Regions from separate parts of the Massilia sp. MP_M2 genome, predicted to be linked through region 2. Evidence: predicted binding sites of a transcription regulator. Region 2 holds the regulator's gene; the other holds the start of a gene.
What was found. Region 2 encodes FNR, which switches genes on or off when oxygen is low (the NO sensors DNR and NnrR bind a similar motif). Its sites were predicted from a motif close to TTGATNNNNATCAA; they were not measured.
Positions count from the first base shown of each region.

Region 1: a site for FNR is predicted at 3,156-3,169, ahead of RCH14_RS22825 (CehA/McbA family metallohydrolase). Genes of this name have one in related genera too.

Region 1 is NZ_JBCHJF010000014.1:45,344-53,090, reverse strand. Features, by position in the region: gene RCH14_RS22840 (GH92 family glycosyl hydrolase) at 1-1,376, opposite strand, end outside; gene RCH14_RS22835 (RidA family protein) at 1,579-1,983, opposite strand; gene RCH14_RS22830 (LysR family transcriptional regulator) at 2,078-2,983, opposite strand; gene RCH14_RS22825 (CehA/McbA family metallohydrolase) at 3,245-4,870, shown strand; gene RCH14_RS22820 (M1 family metallopeptidase) at 4,985-6,841, shown strand; gene RCH14_RS22815 (serine hydrolase) at 6,838-7,747, shown strand, end outside.
Region 2 is NZ_JBCHJF010000007.1:177,093-184,839, reverse strand. Features, by position in the region: gene RCH14_RS16180 (PBP1A family penicillin-binding protein) at 1-2,229, opposite strand, end outside; gene fnr (fumarate/nitrate reduction transcriptional regulator Fnr) at 2,391-3,152, opposite strand; gene RCH14_RS16170 (hypothetical protein) at 3,196-3,390, opposite strand; gene RCH14_RS16165 (SPFH domain-containing protein) at 3,403-4,296, opposite strand; gene RCH14_RS16160 (hypothetical protein) at 4,398-4,670, opposite strand; gene RCH14_RS16155 (AMP-binding protein) at 4,830-6,521, shown strand; gene RCH14_RS16150 (SET domain-containing protein-lysine N-methyltransferase) at 6,596-7,126, shown strand; gene pncB (nicotinate phosphoribosyltransferase) at 7,158-7,747, shown strand, end outside.

The sequences.
Region 1 (7,747 bases), on a different contig from region 2:
GCCTTGTCGGCGTCGAAGCCGCGGATGCCCTTCATGTAGGCGTCGGCGATCACGGGCACCGCGTGGTAGCCGATCATGGTCCAGGTTTCCAGGCCGTGGAACTGCCACACCGGCAGCACGCCATAGGGGCTGTGCTGCTGCGAGGCGATCAGCGAGTTGACGAAGTCGGCGTTGCGCTGTTCGGGCGCGACGATCGTGAGCAGCGGGTGCAGCGCGCGGAAGGTGTCCCACAGCGAGAAGGTCGAGTGGAAACGGAAGCCCTTGGCCTTGTGCACTGCATTGTCCGGGCCGCGGTAGCTGCCGTCGAGGTCCATGAACAGCGACGGCGCCAGCATCGTGTGGTACAGCGCCGTGTAGAACTGCGTGCGCATCGGCGCCGGCGCGTCGACCTTGACGGCGCCCAGTGCCTCGTCCCAGGCCTTGCCGGCGCGGCGGCGTTCGGCGTCGAAGTCCCAGCCCGGCATCTCGGCCAGGTTGGCAATCGCATTGTCTTCGCTGACGGGCGAGAGCGCGACTTTCACCAACAGGGTGCCGTCGTTCGGCACGCCGAAACTGAAGTCACCCATCAGCGCCTTGCCTTCGACCAGCGCCCGGTCGCCCGGCGTCTTGCCCGGCTGGGCAAAGCCCTTGTACTCGACCGCTTCTTCGCGGTTGAGCAGCTGGCGCGTGTCGATCGGGCGCGAGAATTGGATCGCGAAGTACAACTGGCGGCCCGGCGCCCAACCGCGCGTCTCGCGCATGCCGGTGACGGTGGTGGCGTCGCGCATGCGCAGGCGCGACCACAGGTTCTTGCCGTCGTGGTTGTAGATGCTGGTGCGCAGGTCGAGCAGTACCTTGGCTGGCTCGCCGGCCTTGAACTTGTAGCGGTGCAGGCCGACACGCTCGCTCGCGGTCAGTTCCACATCGACGTTGTGGTCTTTCAGGCGCACGGCGAAGTAGCCGGGTTCGGCCTGTTCCTGGTCGTGCGAAAAGCGCGAGCGGTAGCCCGAAAATGGCCGTTCCGGGTAGCCCGGCTCCAACTTGGTCGCGCCGCTGTAGGGCATCAGGAGCACGTCGCCCAGGTCCGAGTGGCCGCTGCCCGAGAAGTGCGTGTGCGAGAACCCGAGGATCGAGCCGTCGTCGTGGTGGTAGCCGGCGGCCCACGGATAACTCTGGCGGAAGTGGCGGTGCTGGGTATCGGGGCTGAGCTGCACCATGCCGAACGGGCGGCTCGCGCCCGGGAAGGTGTGGCCGTCGCCGCCGGTGCCGATGAAGACGTTCACCGCCGCGGCCGGGGAGCCCGGTTCGGCTGCCTGCAGGGGCGCCGCACTAAACAACAGGACCGCGATCGCGGCGAGGGGACGGGAAAGGAATTGGGGCTTGAAACAAGCTGTCATTGGTGTCTCCACACGTGGCGGGAGCGCAAAGCCCGCCGCCTGTTCTTGATACGCTGCGCCAGAGGCATGCGAGCGCGCGAAGCGATGCTGTCAACGCGCGCGCTCGAGCCTGTATGCAACTTATAAGTGGAGTCAGGTATCCCGGCAATCATTACCGGATTTTACTGTGTAGTTTAGCCAGTTTACTAAACGACGCGGCAGGTTAGCGCCGGTCGATCTTGGCGACGGCTTCGATTTCGACCAGGGTACCTGGTGACGCGAGCGAGGCGACACCGATGCCGGTCAGGGCGGGGCGGGGCAAGCCCAGGTACTGCACGAGAATCGGCGCCACGGTATCGAGGTGCTCGCCGATCTCGCCGCGCACGTAGACGCGCAGTTGCAGGATCTGTTCGACCGACGAGCCGGCAGCGTCCAGCACCGTGAGCAGGTTGCGCGCCGCGCCTTCGGTCTGCGCGGCCAGCGTGGTGTGCCTGACCTGGTAGTCTCGGTCCCAGTCGACCTGGCCGGACACGAACACCAGGCCGGTGTCATGGTCGATCGTGGCGTGCGACAGGCCGTGCGGCGCGCCGTCGTACAGGGCAGGTGGGTTGATGCGTTCGATGGTCATGGGGCGTTCCTCTGAAGGTGGCGGTAATCGGCCAGCATAGACAGGCCGGCCCCGCGCAGCAATCGTGCGCCGCTTGTAGCCGATACAAGCGGGGCTAAGCCGGGGCCTGGGCCGCTGCCGCCAGCCGCACCCTGACCCGCGCCAGCATCCACATCATGAACGGATCGTTCTGCGCAGTCGGGTGAAAGGCCGCGACCACGCCATAACCGGGCGGATACTTGGGCAGCGCAATCTCGTGGATGCCGTCGCATGGCAGCAGGCGCGCCGGCATGAAGGCCACCATCGCCGATCCCCTCAGGTATTCGAGCGCCATGAAGAACGACGGCGCCGATGCCACCACGCGCCGCTGCAAGCCCTGGCGCGCGAACCAGCCATCGGCCGATCCCGTGAAACCGGGCCCACCAGGATTGGTGACGATAAAGTCGTGCGTCACCAGTGCGGCCAGCGACATCGTTCCGGCGTCGGCCAGCGCGCGCTCGGCCGTCACGCAGCGGTACTGCTCGAGAAACAGCGGCATCGATACCAGGCCAGGGGCGGCGATGCCTTCGGCCGTGAAGATCACATCGATCTCGCCCTGGTGCAGCTTGCGTGTCAGGGAGCTCACTTCGAGGTCGACCACCGCAATCTTCACCTTCGGCGCTGCGCGGCGCAGGTCGCGCACCAGATCGGCCACGATCACCTTCTGCGTGTAGTCGGTGCCGGAGACCACCAGCGTGCGCTCGACGTCTTCCGGCCGCACGCTTGATGGCAGCGGAATCGCATGCAGGCTCGCCAGCACCTGCGCGATATGCGGCGCGATCAGCCTGGCGTACGGCGTGGCCGCCATGCCCTGGCCGGTGCGCACGAACAGCGGGTCGCCCAGGATGGTGCGGATTCTTTTCAGTTGCAGACTGACCGCCTGCTGCGACACGTCCAGATGTTCGGCCGCCGCCGAGATGGTGGCAAAGCGCGCGAGCGCGTCGAGCGTGCGCAGATGGGAGATATCGAGTTTGTCGATCATGCAGCAATATAACGAAAAGCGGGGGTCAGGTCTGACATTCGGACACGATCTCGACAGTCGCATAGTCGGAACTAGCTGGCCCCGGGCCATGCAATGCTGAGCAAGACACCATTGGAAGTGGCTAAAGCTGAGGTCGTGTCTGAATGTCAGACCTGACCCCGGCTGTGTGAGTTTGAAACTCATCAATGAACATGATCAGGATGACAACCGTAGCACGCATGGCGCAAGGTGACAGGGCGGGTAAGTTGCAAGCTTGTCATCATGAAAACTGCATATCTGCCCATTCTCGCCCTGTCGTTGTGCTGCAGCCAGGCCAGCGCCAGTCCTGCCGAACACCAGGAGTTTGACGCCACGCTGTACGCGCCATTCCACGCTGGCGCGCTGGCGGCACGCACGTTCACGCTGACGTTCGCGTATCCCGGCCTGGCGCAGCCGGCCAACGTCCACTGGCGCGTCGAGCTGCGCGCGCCGGGCGGGCGCATGGTACTGCAGTGGCGCGGCCAGGTGACGCTGACCGGTGACGAGATCACGGTGGCGGTGCCATGGTCGGGCCGCCTGGGCAAGCGGCCGGCGCCGGACGGCATCTACCGCGTGCACCTGCACGCGCTGATGCAACACGAGGACGCGATCAGCCAGGAATGGGAGATCGCGGTCGGCACGCCGCGCGCACTGGCCACGCCCGCCTTTGCACCGCTGCCCGGCGCCTTCATGCCGGGGGCAGCGCCGGCACCGGGCGCGTTGCCTTATACCGTTTGGCTGGGCAACCTGCACAGCCAGACCAACCACAGCGACGGCGGCGCCGATATCGCCAACTGCCGCAGCGCGCAGCGGCCGCAGGCAGGGCGGTATGGTCCGGCCGACGCTTTTGCCTATGCCCGTGGACGCGGCCTGGACATCCTCGTCGCCTCGGAACACAACCATATGTTCGACGGCTCGGCAGGCAGCGCGCCCGACGCCGATCCAGTCGCAGCCCGTGCCCTGTACCACGCGGGCCTGGCCGCCGCTGATACGTTCTCGCTGCAGCATCCGGGCTTTCTGGCGCTGTATGGCCTCGAATGGGGCGTCATCGAGAAGGGCGGCCACATCAACATCTTCAACAGCGACGAGTTGCTGGGCTGGGAGACGAATGCCAACGGCGCGCCCTTCGCCGACACGGTCACGCCGCGCAGCGATTACGCGGCGCTCTACACGCTGATGCGCCAGCGCGGCTGGGTGGGCCAGTTCAACCATCCGGCGCCATCGGGCCAGTTCCAGATGGGGGGCGTGCCGCTTGCCTATACCGACGATGGGGCTGCGGTGATGGTGCTGTGCGAAGTGATGAACACCAGTGCGTTTTCGAACAATGTGACCGAGACCGAAACCCGCCGCAGCAGTTTCGAAGGCGCTTGCAACCGCCTGCTCGAAGCGGGTTACCGGCTCGCCTTCAGCACCAATCAGGACAACCACTGCGCCAACTGGGGCGCATCGTACGCCAACCGCACCGGGGTGCTGCTGCCATCAGGCGTAGCGCTGAACCGCGCCAGTCTGGTCGACGCCCTTAGGGCGCGGCGCGTGTTCGCGACGATGGACAAGGCATCGCAACTGGTATTGACGGCCAACGGCCACGTGATGGGCCAGCAGTTCTCCAACCGCGGGCCGCTCACCCTGACGGTGAATTTCGCCAGCCTCGCTGGCCGGCAGGTGGCGGCAGTGGCGATCATGGAGGGCATCCCGGGCCGCAATGGCGACGTCACGCGCCTGTCGCAGCAGGCCCAGACCACGTTCACGCCGGCGCCGGGAGAACACTTCTATTATGCGAAGGTCACGCAGGACGACGGCAATGTGCTGTGGTCCGCGCCGGTGTGGGTGACGCAGGCAGCGTTGGCGGCTTCGTCAGCGACGCGCTAAGCGCTGCCGCTTTCGGTCTCCGGCACGTTCCCCGGGCGCTTTCGCCGGCCCGGCGCCCATGCTATTCTGCTTCCGCCCTCAGCCCGGCCGGGCTGCCATTACCCGCGAGAGACCATGAATAAAAGCACCCTGCTGCGCGCCACCACCGCAGCTTTCCTGGGCGCGTGGAGCGCATACGCGTTCGCGCTCGATCCCCTCAGCTACGCCAAATACGACCAGGTCAAGACCACGGCCCTGCACCTGGACCTGAAGGCCGACTTTGCAAAGAAAAGCCTGGACGGCTACGCCGAGCTGACGCTGAACTGGATCGACAAGAAAGCGACAACGCTCGACCTGGACACGCGCGAGCTGACGATCTCGAAGATCGAAGCGCAGGACGCGAAGGGCGCCTGGCGCAAGGCCGACTACACGCTCGGCAAGTTCGATGAAGAGAAAGGCCAGCCCCTGCAGATCAAGCTGCCGGCCCGCCAGACCCGCGTGCGCATCCATTACCGCACCGCGCCAACGGCCACCGCACTGCAATGGCTGCAGCCGGTGCAGACCATGTCGGGCAAGTACCCGTTCATGTTCAGCCAGTCGCAGGCGATCAATGCCCGCTCGTGGGTCCCGATCCAGGACACGCCGGCCGTGCGCTTTACCTACACCGCGCGCATCCAGGCGCCGGAAGGCCTGCGCGTGGTGATGAGCGCCGATAACGACATGAAGGCAACCGGCAAGGGCGGCTGGAAATTCACGATGCCGCAGCCGATTCCATCGTACCTGCTGGCGATCGGCATCGGCGAGCTCGAAGCGCGCACGCTGGGCGGCCGCACCGGCGTATATGCCGAGCCGCAGCGTATCAAGGCGGCCGAATACGAGCTGGCCGACACCGAGAAGATGGTCGCGGCGGCCGAGAAGCTGTACGGCCCGTATCGCTGGGGGCGTTACGACATGCTGGTGCTGCCGCCATCGTTCCCGATCGGCGGCATGGAAAATCCGCGCCTGACCTTCCTGACCCCGACCATGATCGCGGGTGACCGCAGCCTGGTCGACCTGGTGGCGCACGAACTGGCGCACAGCTGGTCGGGCAACCTGGTGACCAATGCGACCTGGAAGCACTGGTGGCTCAATGAAGGTTTTACGACCTACGTCACCACCCGCATTCTGGAAGAAATCTACGGCAAGGAAGTCGCGCTGATGAACCTGCAGCTCGAGCAGGAAGAAGCGCTCGAGATGCTCAAGGATCTGCCGCCGGCGAAACAGGCGCTGGTCTCGCGCCAGCCTGACACCAACGCAGCCGATTACCCCGACACGTCGCTGGCCTATCCGAAAGGCGCCTGGTTCCTGCACACGCTCGAGCAGCGCGCCGGCCGCGCCGCGTTCGATCAATTCCTGCGCGGCTGGTTCGACCAGCACGCGTTCCAGAGCGTGACCAACGAGCAGTTCATCGCCTACCTGCGCGCGCAGCTGCTGGCCAAGAATCCCGCCATCATGAGCGACGCGGAGCTCGACGAGTGGATTCACGGCCCGGGCATCCCGGCCAGCGGGCAGCGCGCCGTGTCGCAGCGCCTGGCCAAGCTCAATGCCTCGATCGACGGCTGGACGAAGGGCACGGTATCGACCACGCAGTTGAGCGCCAAGGACTGGAATGCCGTCGAGTGGATGAAGTTTCTGAACGATATCGACAAGAAGGCCGATGCCGCCAAGCTGGCGGAACTCGACCGCGCCTATGGCCTGGCCAAGTCGACCAACAACGAAGTGGCGTTTCGCTTTTACCGCGCGGCGGTGCACGCCGGCTACCGCGACGTGCGCCCGGACATGGAAGCATTTCTGATGAGCGTGGGCCGCCAGAAGTTCGTGGTGCCGCTGTACGCCGCGCTGCGCGAAAAGGCCGAGGACCGCACTTGGGCCGACGGCGTCTACAAGAAGGCGCGCGAGCGTTACCACCCCGAGACGCAATCGAGCGTCGACAAAGCGATGGGCAAGCCATGATGACGCGTACTTCCAGCGCACTCCTGACACACATCGCCGGCGCGGTGCTGGTCGCGTTCTGCGGCGCCGGCCTGGCCGTCGCGCAAACGGCGGCAGCGCCAACCACCACGGCAGCAGTCCCAGCCTACAACCTGGACGCCGACGTCCAGCGTGTATTGAAAACCTTCGACGTGCCGGGCATCGCCATTGCGGTGGTCAAGGACGGCAAGGTCGTCGTCACGCAGGGCTTTGGCGTGCGCAAGCTGGGCGATCCGACGCCGGTCGATGGCAAGACGCTATTCGAGATCGCGTCCAATTCCAAGGCCTTTACGGCCGCCGGCCTGGCGATGCTGGTCGACCAGGGCAAGTTGAACTGGGACGACCCGGTCATCAAGCACTTGCCGGACTTTCGCATGTACGACAGCTACGTGACGGCCGAGATGACTGTGCGCGACCTGCTCACGCACCGCAGCGGCCTGGGTCTTGGCGCCGGTGACCTGATGTGGTGGCCGACCTCCACCTTCACCAGCGACGAAATCATCCACAACCTTCGCTATATCAAGCCGGCGACGAGCTTTCGCAGCAGCTACGCCTACGACAACCTGCTCTACATCGTGGCCGGCAAGATCATCGCGCAAAAGTCCGGCAAGGACTGGGGCACGACGATGCATGAGTGGATCCTCGATCCAGTCGGCATGACCGCCACCACCACCAGCCTGGCCGCGCACACGGCCGGCATGAACGTCTCGGCGCCGCACAGCAATATCAATGGCAAGGCGGCGGTCGTCAAGCCGATGCCGGTGGCGAACGCCGTCGGCGCGGTGGGCATCAACACCAATGCCGAAGACATCGCGCGCTGGATGAACGTGCTGCTCGATAACGGCCGCCTGCCGACGGGGGCGGGCGGCAAGGAAGTGCGCCTGTGGT
Region 2 (7,747 bases):
CGGCGGCGGCGGCGGTTCCTGTTGCTGCTGCTCCGGCTGGCGATCTGCATACTCCGCATACACCCAGTCGCCAGCGACGTTCACGACGCCATCGGGCACCAGCGGCGCGCGCTGCGGCGCTTTGGCCAGCGCCACGCGCATATAGTCGACCCAGATCGGCAGCGCGAGCGTCGAGCCGAACTCGCGCCCGCCCAGCGAGCGCGGTTCGTCGTAGCCCATCCACGCCACCGCCACCACCGGGCCGCTGTAGCCGGCGAACCAGCCGTCGATCGCATTGCTCGTCGTGCCGGTCTTGCCGGCCAGGTCACTCCGCCCCAATTGGCGCGACGCTGCCGCCGCCGTGCCCACGCGCGTCACGTCGCGCAGCATGCTGTCGGTGATGAAGGCGTTGCGCGCATCGAGCACGCGCGTGGGTTCCTTGCGGGCGTGCTCGTAGACGACCTTGCCGTCGCCATCCTGGATGCGGGCGATCAGCCAGGGGTCGACCCGGTAGCCGCCGTTGGCAAGCACCGCGTAGGCACCCGCCATCTGCAGCGGCGTGACCGCGCCGGTGCCAAGGGCCATGGTCAGGTTGCGCGGGTGGCGCGCGGCGTCGAAGCCAAATTGCGCCAGGTGCGCGCGCGCGTCGTCGACGCCAATCGCCTGCAGCATGCGCACGGTGGGTACGTTCCTCGAGCGCGACAGTGCGTGGCGCACCGTCACCGGGCCCTCGAACAGGTTGTCGTCATTGCGCGGCGACCAGCCGGCAGCGCCGTTCTCGCCACCGAGCTCGAGCGGCGCGTCGAGGATCGGCGTGGCGGGAAAGAACCCGCGCTCCATTCCCGCCGAATACACGAACGGCTTGATGCTCGATCCGGGCTGGCGCCAGGCTTGCGTCACGTGGTTGAACTTGTGCAGCCCGAAGTCGAAGCCGCCGACCAGCGCGCGGTAGGCGCCCGTCCCGGCATCGACCGCGACGAATGCGGCCGCCACTTCGGGCAGTTGCGTGATGGCCCAGTCGCCTTGCGCTTTGCTCAAGCGGATGACGGCGCCAGGCGAGAGCTTGAGGCCGGCCTTCGCGGCAGGCGCCAGCGCACCTGCAGCAAAACGCAGGCCAGCGCCGGTGATCTCGATCGTCTCGCCGCCCGTCGTGGCAGCCCGTACGCGCCTGGCCGAAGCGCTCACGACGACGGCGGGCACGAAGCCGTCCACGGCCGGGCGTTTCTGCAGCGCGGCGGCCACCGCATCGTCACGCGCGTCGCCTGCCGCGGGCAGCGTGATGCGCGTCTCGGGGCCGCGGTAGCCGTGGCGCCGGTCGTACGCCACGACGTTGCGGCGCACCGAATCCCAGGCTGCCTCCTGCTCGGCGGCGATGACGGTCGTCGTCACCGTGATCCCCCGTTCATAGGCCGCGGCGCCAAAGCGGGTATGCACGGCTTGGCGCGTGATCTCGGCGACCCAGGCGGCGCGCCCGCCGTAGCCGGCGCCGTCACGCTTGAGCGTCAATGGTTCGGCCAGCGCGCGCCGGTACTGTGGCTCGGTGATCGCTTTCAGCTCGAACATGCGGCGCAGGACCGTGTGCTGGCGCTTCTTTGCCGCCGCCGGGTTCGTGACCGGATTGCTGCTCGACGGATTCTGCGGCAGGCCGGCGAGCATCGCTGTTTGCGCCAGCGTCAGTTCGTTCAGCGATTTGCCGAAGTAGGTGCGCGCCGCGCTGGAAAAGCCGTAGGAACGCTGGCCCAGATAGATCTGGTTCAGGTAGACCTCGAGAATCTGGTCCTTGGTCAGCGCCTTTTCGATCTTGTAGGCCAGCGCGATTTCAGTGAGCTTGCGCGGCAGGGTCTTGTCGCGCGACAGAAAGAAGTTGCGCGCCACCTGCATCGTGATGGTCGACGCGCCCTGGCTGCCGAAGTCGGTGATATTGGCCTTGGCCGCGCCCAGGGCGCGGATCCAGTCGATGCCACCATGCTCGTAGAAGCGCGTGTCTTCGATGGCCAGCACGGCGGTCTTCATCAGCGCGGGCACCTTCGCGATCTGCACAAAGTCGCGCCGCTCGGCGCCGAATTCGCCGATCAGCACCTGGTCGGCGCTGTAGACGCGCAGCGGAATCTTCGGGCGGTAGTCGGTGACGGCGCTGATGTCCGGCACGTCCGGCAGGATCGATGCCGCCACCGGAAGCGGGGCAGCGAAAAACAGCGCAAACAACGGCGCAGACAACAGGGAGGGCAGAAACGGGCGGGCAGGGATCATGGCAACTGGTCAGGTAGGTAGTCAGGGCATCGTCGACGAATTGTCACGACGATTCGATGCCGATCTTACGTCCGCCTGGCTGCGCCTGCTGGCTTTGAAACCGGGTACTGCTGCTTGCGCCACCAGGGTGCGCCGGGCGCTACCTGCTGCGATCGCCCGCATTACGCCATCGGACTGCACACATCCGTCCCCGCCGCCAGCGCCTTGAGCTTGGCCGGATCGAGCAGCGTCAGCTCGCGCTTGTCGACCCCGAGCCAACCCTGTTTCTTGAAGCGCGACAGCAGCCGGCTGATGCTCTCGATGGTCAGGCCCAGGTAGTTGCCGATGTCTTCGCGCGACATGCGCAGCTGGAACTGGGTGCTTGAATAACCGCGCGCCGCGTAGCGCGCCGACAGGTTGACGAGGAAGACGGCGAAGCGCTGCTCGGCGCGCATATTGCCGAGCAAGAGCATGACGTTCTGCTCGCGCGTGATTTCCTGGCTCATGATGCGGTGAAAATGGCGCAGCAGCGCCGGCACTTCGCCGAACAGTTCTTCGAGCCGCACGAACGGGATCTCGCACACTTCACTGTCTTCGAGCGCGACGGCGTCGCAATGGTGGGTGCCGCTGATCGCGTCCATGCCCAGCAATTCGCCGGCCATCTGGAAGCCGGTGATCTGGGCTTCGCCGGCGGCGTTGACCTGGAAGGTCTTGAAGTGGCCGAAGCGCACCGCATACAGATTGCGAAACGGCTCGCCCACCCCGTACAGGCGCTCGTCGCGCGCCAGCCGCCGGCGCCGGCCGATGATCTGGTCGAGGCGGACGATATCGGCGTCTTCCAGGCCCATCGGAAGACACAGCTGGTGCATGCTGCACGCGGCGCAGGACTTGAGCGCCTGGATGTTGACGAGCGGTGCAGACGGGGCGGGTGGGGCGGGGATCATCGGATAGGCCGGCAGAGGTTCAACCCCGATTATAGTCCTGCTGTCAGCTTTCCCCGTCAGTATCGCTGTGGCTTTTTGGCGCGGCCGGTTTCATGCCGCGCCGGGCCAGGCCTTCGCGCAGCAGGAATTCGATCTCCGCGTTCACGCTGCGCAGGTCGCGCGCGGCCAGACGCTGCAGTTCATCCCACAGCGCCGGGTCGATCCGTAGCGCGAACGCTTTTTTTCCTGGACTTGCCATACTGGTCGGCCGCTAGTTGTACAGCGTGCCCGTGTTGATGATCGGTTGCGTTTCCTTGTCGGAGCACAGTACCACGAGCAGATTGCTGACCATCGCCGCCTTGCGCTCGTCGTCCAGCTCGACGATGCCGCGCTCCGACAAGCCTTTGAGGGCCGCTTCGACCATGCTCACGGCGCCATGCACGATCTTGCTGCGGGCGCTGATGATGGCTTCGGCCTGCTGGCGCCGCAGCATGACCTGGGCGATCTCGGCGGCGTAGGCCAGGTGGGTCAGCTTGGCGTCGAGCACCTCGACGCCGGCCGCTTCAAAGCGCGCCTGCAGCTCGGTCTTGAGGGCGTCGGCAACGACGTCCATGCCGGCGCGCAGCGTGGTTTCGCCTTGCGGCAGATCCTCGCCTTCGTCGTAGGCGTATTGCGAGGCCAGGTGTCGCAGCGCCGCTTCGGCCTGGATCGACACGTAGCGCTCGAAATCGTCGACTTCGAACACGGCCTGCGCAGTGTCGCGCACGCGCCAGACGACGGCCGCGCTGATTTCCACCGGGTTGCCGCGCTTGTCGTTGACCTTCAGCGTGGGGGCAGTGAAGTTGCGGGCGCGCAGCGACAGGCGCCGTTTGACGTACAACGGGAAGGCCCAGCGCAGACCTTCGCTGCGGTCGGTGCCGATGTACTTGCCGAACAGGGTCAGGATCGCGCTCTCGTTCGGCTGCAGCATGAACAGGCCGGTCAGGCACAGCAGACCGGCCAGTCCCAGCGCGACTGCGCCCAGCAGAAACAAGCCGTCGGGCGTCTCGACCCCGGTCTTGAACAGGTACGCCGCACCCAGCAGGAAAACGATGCCGGCGCAAGCGGCCAGGTAGCCATTCGCGGACGAAAACGCCTTTTCACGGCGGGTGTGCGATGCGTTCATGCTTGGACCTCTTCTGGGTGGCTGTGACATCAAAGTGATATCACTTTAGGATTGCCAGAAAGTATTGTCAAGCGATTTGGTGAACGCCCCGATACGGCGGATCAGGCTTGGTCGGCCAGGCCCTTTTGCAGCAGCTGGGCCACCAGCGCATTGAGCTCGCTGTCGCGCTCTTTGCTCAGCGTTTGCAGCTGCGCCACCAGATCGCTGTTGAGTTTGACGGCGAACGGCACCAGTCCCAGCGCGCGGTCACGTTCGCGCTGTTCGCGGCGATCCGGCGCCGCATCCTTGGCGGGCGCGCCGATGACAGCGCCCCGGGCAGCCATCTGGCCTTGAATTTTTTTGGCGTCGCCTTTTGCCATGTCAGTCTTTTTCATCACGTGCCTTTAGTTTGTTGGAGCCGAATTCTACTCTCGAAACGGGCCGCCATCGCGAATTGGCAAGCGGCGCGCATTTGGTGGCATGATGGGCGTCGCAGCACGACAGCAGGCGCGCCGCCGCGCAGCCTGCCCCTGCAACCTGAACAGGAGACCACCATGACGCCCAACCAGCGCTTTGTGCAGGCGCGCGACTTCCTCCAGCAGCACCGGCTCGACTACGACACCGCCTATCGCGACTACCAGCCGCCGCAGCTGTCCACCTTCAACTGGGCGCTCGACTTCTTCGACCACCAGGCCCGGGATAACCACCGTATTGCGCTCTGGGTCGTCGATGAAGACGGCGCCGAGCACAAGATCACGTTCGCCGACATGGCCGCCCGTTCGAGCCAGGTGGCCGAATACCTGCGCAACTGCGGCGTGCGGCGCGGCGACCGGGTGCTGTTGATGCTGCCGAATCGGGTCGAGCTGTGGGAAGTCATGCTGGCCGGGATCAAGCTGGGCGCCGTGCTGGTGCCCACGACGATGCTGCTCGCCGGCGACGACCTGGCTGACCGGATCACGCGCGGCGCCGTCAGGCACGTGATCGTGCAGGCGTCCGAGACGCACAAGTTCGCCGCGCTGCCCGGCAGCTTCACCCGCATCGCGGTGGGCGGCGCGCACCAAGGCAGTACTGATGGCTGGCATGACTACGCCGCCAGCCACGCCGTCGTGAGCGTGTTCGTGCCCGAGGGCGAGACGCTGGCCACCGATCCGCTGCTGCTGTACTTCACGTCCGGGACCACGGCGCGGCCGAAACTCGTGCTGCATACGCACCAGAGCTACCCCGTCGGCCACTTGTCGACGATGTACTGGATCGGCCTGCAGGCGGGCGACATCCACTGGAATATCAGTTCGCCCGGCTGGGCCAAGCATGCCTGGAGCTGTTTCTTCGCGCCGTGGAATGCCGGCGCCACCGTATTCGTCTACAACTACGAACGCTTCGCCGGCACCGCGGTGCTGAACGTGATCGAGCGCTGCGGCGTGACGTCGCTGTGCGCGCCGCCGACGGTCTGGCGCATGCTGATCAAGGAAGACCTGGCGGCCTGCAAGCCGGCCTTGCGCGAACTGGTGGGCGCGGGCGAGCCGCTCAACCCCGAAGTCATCGAGCAGGTCGAGCGCGCCTGGGGCATCCGCATCCGCGACGGCTTCGGCCAGTCCGAGACCACTTGCCAGATCGGGAACTCCCCTGGCCAGCGGCTCAAGCCCGGCTCGATGGGCCGCGCGCTGCCGGGCTACCGCATCGCGCTGCTCGACATCGATGACGCACCGGCCACCGAAGGCGAGATCGCGGTGGCACTGGCCGCCAATCCGGTCGGCCTGATGGCGGGGTACGAGGGCGACGCCGACAAGACGCGCGACGTCATGCGCGCCGGCCACTACCACACGGGCGACACGGCGGCGATCGACAGCGACGGCTACTACTTTTACGTGGGCCGCAACGACGACGTGTTCAAGTCGGCCGATTACCGCATCAGCCCCTTCGAGCTCGAGAGCGTCCTGATCGAACACGAGAGCGTGCTCGAAGCGGCGATCGTGCCCAGTCCCGACCCGCTGCGGCTGTCGGTGCCGAAGGCCTTCGTCACGCTGCGCGCCGGCGTCGCCCCGAGCCGCGAGATGGCGGCCGCCTTGTTCGCTTTCAGCCGCGCGCGGCTGGCGCCGTACAAGCGGATCCGGCGCATCACGTTTCGCGAACTGCCCAAGACCATCTCGGGCAAGATCCGGCGCGTCGAGTTGCGGCGCGAAGAAGCAGGGCGGACCGGCGACGCGGGTGATGCGCCCGAATACCGCGAGGAGGATTTTCCCGTGTAGCGCAAGTGCGTGGCGTTTCGGGCGAAAGCGGCCATAATGAGCGCTCTCTTTTTTCTCGTCCATTCGCCACCTTGATGACCACCCAGCGAACCCCAACCACGCCGACTGACACCGCCACCGCCACCGCCGACACCGGCCCGTCGTACGAAGTGCGCCAGTCGCCGATCCACGGTAACGGCGTCTTCGCCAAGAAGCCCATCGCGGCGGGCGAGCGCATCATCGAGTACCGCGGTGAACGCATCAGCTGGGACCTCGCAACCGAGCGCGCCGAGAAAGCCGGCGGCCCGGTCAACCACACGTTCTATTTCAGCCTGGCCGACGGCCGCGTGATTGACGGCGGCCGGCGCGGCAACGAGGCGCGCTGGATCAACCATGCCTGTTCGCCCAACTGCGAAGCGTACGAAGATGAAGGCAAGGTCTATATCCACGCGCTGCACGACATCGACGCCGGTGAAGAGCTCAACTACAATTACGCCCTGATCTACGATGAGCGCCACACGCCCAAGCTCAAGAAAGTGTTCGCCTGCCGCTGCGGTACGCCCGGCTGCACGGGCACGATGCTTGCGCCAAAGCGCCGCGCCCGCACGTCGGCCGCCGGCAAATAAACCACGCCCCCATCATCGACCTGGAGCAACGATGAAACCAGTAGTTCGTAGTCTGCTTGAGACTGACCTGTACAAATTCACGATGTGGCAGGCTTTGCTTCACAGCCACCCGGGCGCGACGGGCGAGTACGAATTCCGCTGCCGTAACGAGCCGGCCTATCCGCTGGCAGAGCTCAAGGAAGACATCGAACGCGAGCTCGATCACCTGTGCTCGATGATGTTTACCGAGCACGAAGTTGCCTACCTGCGCGCACTGCGCTTCATCAAGGGCGACTTCGCCGACTTCCTCACGCTGTTTCGCTTCCAGCGCAAGTTCATCGAGGTCACGACCGACGGTCCGCACCTGCGCATCCGCGCCAGTGGCCCTTTGGTGCACGTGATGGGGTACGAGATCTTCGTGCTCTACATCGTCAACGAGCTGTATTTCCGCCGCTTCGACCAGGCCGAGGCCATGGCCGAAGCACGCCTGCGCCTGCGCCAGAAGATCGACGAGCTGCGCGCCTTCGGTGAAGAAGCCCCACGCGCCAACCCGTTCGAGTTCTTCGATTTCGGCGTGCGCCGCCGCTTCTCGGGCGGATGGCACGACGAAGTGGTCCAGACGCTGGCGCGCGAGCTGCCGGT